Regions from separate parts of the Comamonas terrigena NBRC 13299 genome, predicted to be linked through region 1. Evidence: riboswitches for the same ligand, from Rfam matches in the RefSeq annotation. Region 1 holds a riboswitch; the other holds the start of a gene.
The links. Region 1 has a riboswitch for glycine ahead of gcvT (glycine cleavage system aminomethyltransferase GcvT). Riboswitches for the same ligand answer to the same signal wherever they lie in the genome.
Positions count from the first base shown of each region.

Region 2: another riboswitch for glycine. It lies ahead of CT3_RS07760 (trimeric intracellular cation channel family protein); the one in region 1 lies ahead of gcvT (glycine cleavage system aminomethyltransferase GcvT).

Region 1 covers NZ_AP019749.1:2,670,174-2,673,563, reverse strand. The annotation lists gene gcvH (glycine cleavage system protein GcvH) at 1-166, opposite strand, end outside; gene gcvT (glycine cleavage system aminomethyltransferase GcvT) at 336-1,466, opposite strand; glycine riboswitch at 1,517-1,630, opposite strand; glycine riboswitch at 1,656-1,744, opposite strand; partial or broken gene CT3_RS21580 (AMP-binding protein) at 1,984-2,640, shown strand; gene CT3_RS21575 (AMP-binding protein) at 2,645-3,390, shown strand, end outside.
Region 2 covers NZ_AP019749.1:1,682,781-1,686,170, forward strand. The annotation lists gene mnmC (bifunctional tRNA (5-methylaminomethyl-2-thiouridine)(34)-methyltransferase MnmC2/FAD-dependent 5-carboxymethylaminomethyl-2-thiouridine(34) oxidoreductase MnmC1) at 1-1,375, opposite strand, end outside; gene CT3_RS07760 (trimeric intracellular cation channel family protein) at 1,458-2,123, opposite strand; glycine riboswitch at 2,290-2,385, opposite strand; gene CT3_RS07765 (oxidative damage protection protein) at 2,540-2,818, opposite strand; gene CT3_RS07770 (sulfate ABC transporter substrate-binding protein) at 2,960-3,390, shown strand, end outside.

The DNA.
Region 1 (3,390 bases):
CCACGCCGGCCACTTCGCCTTCATTGAAGGTGGTGCCCACGGCGGGCAGGTCGACGAACACCACATCGCCCAGCGCGTCCTGCGCGTGGACAGTGATGCCGACCACAGCGGCGTTGGTGTCGGCGGTGTTGATCCACTCGTGCTCTTTGGAAAACTTGATGCTCATGGGAAGCTCCGTTGGGTAAGTTTCTGAAAAAAAATGGGCTGGTGCAGGCGGTGCACGCAGTGTTTGGGACAGGTCTGGCAGCACTGTAGCGGCCTTGGCGCCTGCACCCGGGCTTGGCGGTGCTTTTTTGTGGCGCCGGGGGCCGGCAGGCGGGCTGGCCGCAGACCGTTCAGCCGCGGTGGTAGCGCGCCGGAACGAACGGGGTGGCCGACACCTTCATGGGCACCGGCTTGCCGCGCACCATGGCGAACAGTTCCGTGCCTTCTGCGGTGTAGTCGGGCTGCACATAGCCCAGGGCCACGGGCTGGTTCAGGCTGGGGCTGAGCAGGCCGCTGGTGATGTAGCCGACCTGCTGGCCGTCCATGTTCTCGAGCACGGCGGGCTCGCGCACCGGCACGCGCTCGGTGGCGATCAGGCCCACGCGCTTGCGTTGCAGCAGCGCCGGGTTGTCCAGCTGGGCCAGCACGGTGTCGGCGCCCAGAAAGCCGCCGGCGCGGGCACCGCCGGTGCGGCGCACCTTCTGGATGGCCCAGGTGAGGGCGGCTTCCACCGGGGTGGTCTTGTCGTCCATGTCGTTGCCGTACAGGCACAGGCCGGCTTCCAGGCGCAGCGAATTGCGGGCGCCCAGGCCGATGGGTTCCACCTCGGGCTGGGCCAGCAGCTTGCGGGCCAGGGCTTCGGCCTGGGTGCCGGGCACGGAGATTTCAAAGCCGTCTTCGCCCGTGTACCCGCTGCGCGTGACGTAGCAGGCAATGCCGTCGATCTGTACCGCCATGCCGGTCATGAACACCAGGCCCAGCACTTCGGGGGCCAGGCGGCCCAGGGCTGCGGCGGCCTGCGGGCCTTGCAGGGCCAGCAGGGCCTGTTCGGGCATGGGGATGACCTGGCAGCGGCTGCCGATGTGCTGCTGGATGTGGGCGATGTCCGCCACCTTGCAGGCGCCGTTGACGATGAGGAACAGGTCGTCGCCGCGGTTGACGAACATCAGGTCGTCCAGGATGCCGCCCTGGGCGTTCAGCAGCAGGCCGTAGCGCTGCTTGTGCAGGCCCAGGCCCTGCACGTCGACGGGCAGCAGGGTTTCCAGTGCGGCGGCGGCGTCAGGGCCCACCAGGCGCAGCTGGCCCATGTGGGAGACGTCGAACAGGCCGGCGGCGTCGCGGGTGTGGCGGTGTTCGGCCATCAGGCCGCTGGGGTATTGCACCGGCATGGCGTAGCCGGCAAAGGGAACCATGCGTGCCCCCAGCTCCAGGTGCAGGGCGTACAGCGGGGTGGTCAGCAGGTCGGTGGTGTCAGCGGTCATGGTGTCGCAGAGCAAAGCAAAAGAAATGCCGGCGGCCTGCGCCGCCTGCGCTTTGCCCTGTTGTCCGCTTTACCTGAGAGATTCACCCGCACCTTCCAGGCGTGGGGCTTGCTCCTTCGGTGGACGGGGTGCCAGCACCCGCGCCTCTCTCCAACAAGGTACGCCCGCGGTCGATGCGGCGGGCGGCTGCCAGTCCTTTTGCCTGAGCGTTCGGGGTTGCCCCTGCGCCTTCGGCGGCGCCGCTGGGCCTGCTGGCCGGGCGCGCTCTCCTGACGAATCCGCGCAGTATATCCGGCCCGATGGGCGGTGCCTACCCGGATGCATATGCATAGATGCAATCGATCTGAGGCGCTGCCTATACTCGTCTACCAATTTCGATGGATTCAAGGAGACGAAGTTGGTCGACACACAGTTTTCCCCCGCGGGCGCAGCCCCTGTCCCGGCACCGCGTGCGGCGCTGACCCTGGGCGACACGCTGGCCTGGCCGGCGCGCTATCTGCCGCGCAAGGAGGCGCTGGTGGTGTCGGACGCGCAGGGCCGCCGCGCCTGGACCTATGCCGAGCTGGATGCCGAGGTGAACCGCCACGCCCACGGCCTGCAGCAGCTGGGCATTGGCCAGGGCGATGTGGTGGCGGCCTTTCTGTACAACACGCCGGCCTTTGTGTTCACCTTGCTGGCGACGGCGCGCCTGGGTGCCATCTTCAACCCCATCAACTACCGGCTGGCCGCGCAGGAGCTGGCGTTCATCCTGCAGGACGGCAGTGCCAAGGCGCTGGTGTTCGAGGATGAGGGCGCTGCCGTGGTCGAGAAGGCCAGGCTGCTGGTGCCCCAGGTGCAGCACTGGATCCATGCCGATCCGGGCGCCGCACCGGCCTTTGCCACCGCGCAGCTGGCCGCGCTGGCAGACGGCCAGCCCGCCACGCCGGTGGACGTGCGGGTGGACGAGGATGCGCCCTGCATCCTGATGTACACCAGCGGCACCACCGGCCGCCCCAAGGGCGTGCTGCACACCCACCGCAGCAAGCTGGCACACAACGCCATGATGCACCAGGTGATGCAGTTCCGCCGCGAGGATGTGGGCCTGTCGGTGGCCCCGCTGAACCACACGGCCGAGCTGCACACCAGCTTTTTGCCGCGCCTGCAGGTGGGCGCCACCCAGGTGCTGCAGCGCCGCTTTGATGCGGCCGATGCGCTGCGCCTGGTGGAGGCGGAAAAAAGTCACCTTCTTCTTTGCCGCGCCGACCATGGTCACCATGCTGCTGAACGACGCGAGCCTGGGGCAGCGCGATCTGTCGTCGCTGCGCCTGGTGGAGTACGGCGGGGCCTCGATGGCGCCGCACCTGATCCGCGAATGGACGCGCCAGGTGGGATCGGGCCTGGTGCAGGTCTTCGGCACCACCGAAATGGGGCCGTGCATGTCGGTGCTGTATCCGCATGAGCAGCTCAGCCATGCCGGCTCGGCCGGCCTGCCGTCGCTGAACCACGATCTGGTGGTGGCGCGGGTGCGCGAGGACGGCGCCGCCACCGACCCGTCCGACGCCTGCGCGGTGGGCGAGGTGGGCGAGATCCTGGTGCGCGGCCCCTGCATGATGGCCGGCTACCTGAACCGCCCGGAGGCCAACGCCAAGGCGCTGGCCCACGGCTGGTACCACACCGGCGATCTGGGGCACCTGGATGCCGATGGCTATCTGTGGATCCGCGACCGCATCGACTACATGATCAATTCGGGGGCGGAGAACGTCTACCCGCGCGAGGTGGAAGATGCCCTGGTCGAGCACGCCGAGGTGCTGGAAGCGGCCGTGGTGGGCGAGAAGGACGCGCGCTGGGGCCAGGTGGTGGCCGCCTATGTGGTGGCCAAGCCGGGCACGGCGGTGACGGCGGCGGTGCTGGATGCCTTTCTGATGCAGGGCGACCGCCTGGCCAG
Region 2 (3,390 bases), 990 kb from region 1:
GTTGCAGCGGCCACGGTTGCCGGTGCGGCAGCAAGTCAGCCGTGGCGGGGCCGCAGGCCAGTACCGCCAGGTCGGCCTCGGCCAGGATGCGGTCGTCTGCGTCCAGCGCCTGCCAGCGGCCATCTGCGCTGCGCTGCAGGCGGGCCACCACGGCATGCGCCTGCACACGGATCTGCGGGTGATGCAACTGGGCCTGCACCAGCTGGGCCGGGCGCACCCAGCCGGCTTGCTGGTGCCAGCAGGCCACGGTGTCCGGTGGGAGGCCGGCCCGGGACAGCTGGGTGGCGCTGGCGCTGTGGCTCCAATCGTCCCCCGGGCCGCCGGCCCAACTGGCCGGAAGGCCGGTGCCGCCATCGGTGCAATGCTCCAGCACGCCGCTGTGGCCCCAGTCCGTGCCTTCCTGGCACAGGTCGCGCAGGCGCTGCAGCGTCTGGCGCACCCCGTTGCGTGACAGGCGCGAGAGCACACTGTCATCGGGCGATACATGCGGGCAGAACAGGCCGGCAGGCAGGCCGGAGGCGCCGTCCGCCGGGCCGTCACCGGCTACCAGCACCTGCACCTGCCAGCCACGCAGCGCCAGGCTGTGGGCGGCGGCACTGCCGGCCAGGCCGGCACCCACCACCAGGGCCGTGCCGGCTTGGGCCACCGGGGATGGACCCGTCTGGGCGCGCACGCGCGGTTCCCAGGCCGGGTTGAAGCAGGCCTGCAGGTTGTCGCGCTTGGGGGGCACGCCAGGCACCTTGCGCACTTCAAAGCCGCATTGCGCCAGCTGGTCGCGCACCGCGCGCGCAATGGTCCAGGTGGCCAGTTGCGTGCCGCGCCGGCAGTGGCGGGCCAGGGCTTTCAGGGTGTGGGCATCCCAGATGCCGGGGTTGGCGCTGGGGCTGAAACCGTCCAGGTAGATGCTGTCGGCCACCGTGGTCTGCTGGCGCAGCATGGCCTGGGCATCGCCAATCCACAGCGTCAGCTGCACGCGGCCGTCTTCAAAGCCCAGGCGGTGCACACCGGGCAGCAGACCATGAAAGCGCGCGGCCAGCTGTTCGGCCAGCGGGCGCAGCAGGGGATCGGTGGGGGCAGCGCGCAGCAGGTCGGCGGCGCTGACCGGGTAGGCCTCGACCGAGGTGAAATGCAGCATGCGCGGGCGCTGCGGATCGGCCTTCCAGGCCGCCCAGGTCACCAGAAAGTTCAGGCCCATGCCAAAGCCGGTCTCCAGCACGCGCCACTGTGCCTGGTCGGCCCAAGCCGCAGGCAGGCCACAGCCTGCCAGAAACACCTGGCGCGCCTGGTTCAGTCCCCCGAGTTCGCTGTGGTAGCGGTCCTCAAAACGGGGGCTGTAAGGAGTGCCATCGGGCAGCCAGGCAATCGGTTCGGACATGGGGGCAGGGTTCAGAGGAGTAAGACTAGGGGGCACCCGGGCCGACGCCGCAGCGGCGGTACGCCGCGCCACAGGGATCCGCTCAGTCCCAGCGTTGCTGGTAGGAAAACGTGGGCAGCCGCCAGTGAAAGCGGATGGCGGCCAGCCGGAACAGCAGCCCGCCCGCAAAGCACACCAGGGTGCTGATGTTGGGGCCGACATCCAGCGCGCGCAGGCCCAGGAACAGCAGGCAGACGGCCAGGGACACGCTGGCATACAGCTCGCGGCGGAAGACCACCGGCACCTGGTTGCACAGCACGTCGCGCAGAATGCCGCCGCTGATGCCGGTGATCATACCGGCCATCACCACCACCACGCCGGGGTAGCCCAGCTCCAGCGCCACATTGCAGCCGATCAGCGAGAAGGCGATCAGGCCCATGGCGTCCAGCAGCAGGAACACCTGCTTGAGGTGGATCATGTAGCGTGCCACCACCGTGGTCAGCAGGCCGGCGGAAATCACCAGGTACACATATTCGGGGTGCTGCGTCCAGCCAATGGGGTAGTGGCCCAGCACCATGTCGCGGATGGTGCCGCCGCCCAGTGCGGTGACGAAGGCGATCACGACCACACCAAAGATGTCCATGTTGCGGCGGCCTGCCGCCAGTGCGCCGGACATGGCTTCGGCCGTGATGGCGATCAGGTAGATCACCAGCATGACGGTGAGATTGGACAGCTGGAACGATTCCAGCAGGGAAACAGATGGAAGCATGGCGGACCCATACGTGAAAAAACCAGGCATGGATGCTGTCCATGGCCTGGTGCGCCTCTCCCGCTGTCCTTTGTACCTGAGAGTTGCGTGCGCGCAGCCCGGTGCTGCGGCACTTGCCCCTTCGGTGAGCCGGGCCGGGTGGCACGGGCTGCTCTCCAGTTGGCGAATCTTTGCTGCGGTACGTCGGCCTGAGCGATTATGGGAGTTTGCGCCTTCGGCGGAGGCCGGCTGTGCAGCTGCCTCGCTCTCCCGCAGAAAGCGGCGATTCTAGGCGCTTTTGTGCAGCGCAGAGGCTGCAGGGGCGTTGGTGCGGGGGAAGCGGCTTGCAGGCTGCGGGCAAAAGAAAGCCCCAGGGCCTGAAGCGCTGGGGCGGGTCTTCACGCAGTGCCCACCGCACTGCGTTGGGCACGCTGCAATTACTGCGCGCTGGGGGGCGGCACAAAGCCGGCTGCGGCATCGGCGCCAGCGCCGAAGAAATGGTTTTCCATCTGGCGGGCCAGGTACTGGCGGGCGCGGGCATCGGCCAGGTTCAGGCGGTTTTCGTTGACCAGCATGGTCTGGTGCTTGAGCCAGTCGGCCCAGGCTTGCTTGCTCACGCTTTCGAAAATGCGCTTGCCCAGCTCGCCGGGGTAGGGCGGAAAGTCCAGGCCTTCAGCGTCTTGGCCGAGCTTGATGCAGTGAACGGTACGTGCCATAGGGGAAATCCTGTCTACGGATGTTTTGGTAATAACAAACTGAAATCTTATTGGTTTCAGTTTTGAGGGTGGCATTCCAGAATGCACAGCAACGGAGCGAGAAGCCGTTTGACAACGCAACCAGAATCACCGAGACCCTCAATGACAAATCGCCGCCACTTTATCAAGTTTCCCCTGCTTGCCAGCCTTTTGACCGGCTTGACCCTCGGCGCTCTGCCGGCTCTCCCCGCACTGGCCCAGCAGCAGGTGACGCTGCTGAATGTCTCCTACGACCCGACGCGCGAGCTGTATGTGCAATACAATCAGGCCTTCGCCAAGTACTGGAAGGCCAAGGCCGGTCAGGATGTGACGATCAAGCAGTCGCATGGCGGCTCGGGCAAGCAGGCCCGCTCGGTGATCGACGGCCTGGATGCCGACGTGGTGACCCTGGGTCTGGCTCCGGACGTGGATGCCCTGGTCAAGCACGGCGGTCTGGTGGCGGCCGACTGGCAAAAGCGCCTGCCGCACAACTCGGCACCTTACACCTCGACCATCATCTTCCTGGTCAAGAAGGGGAACCCCAAGGGCATCAA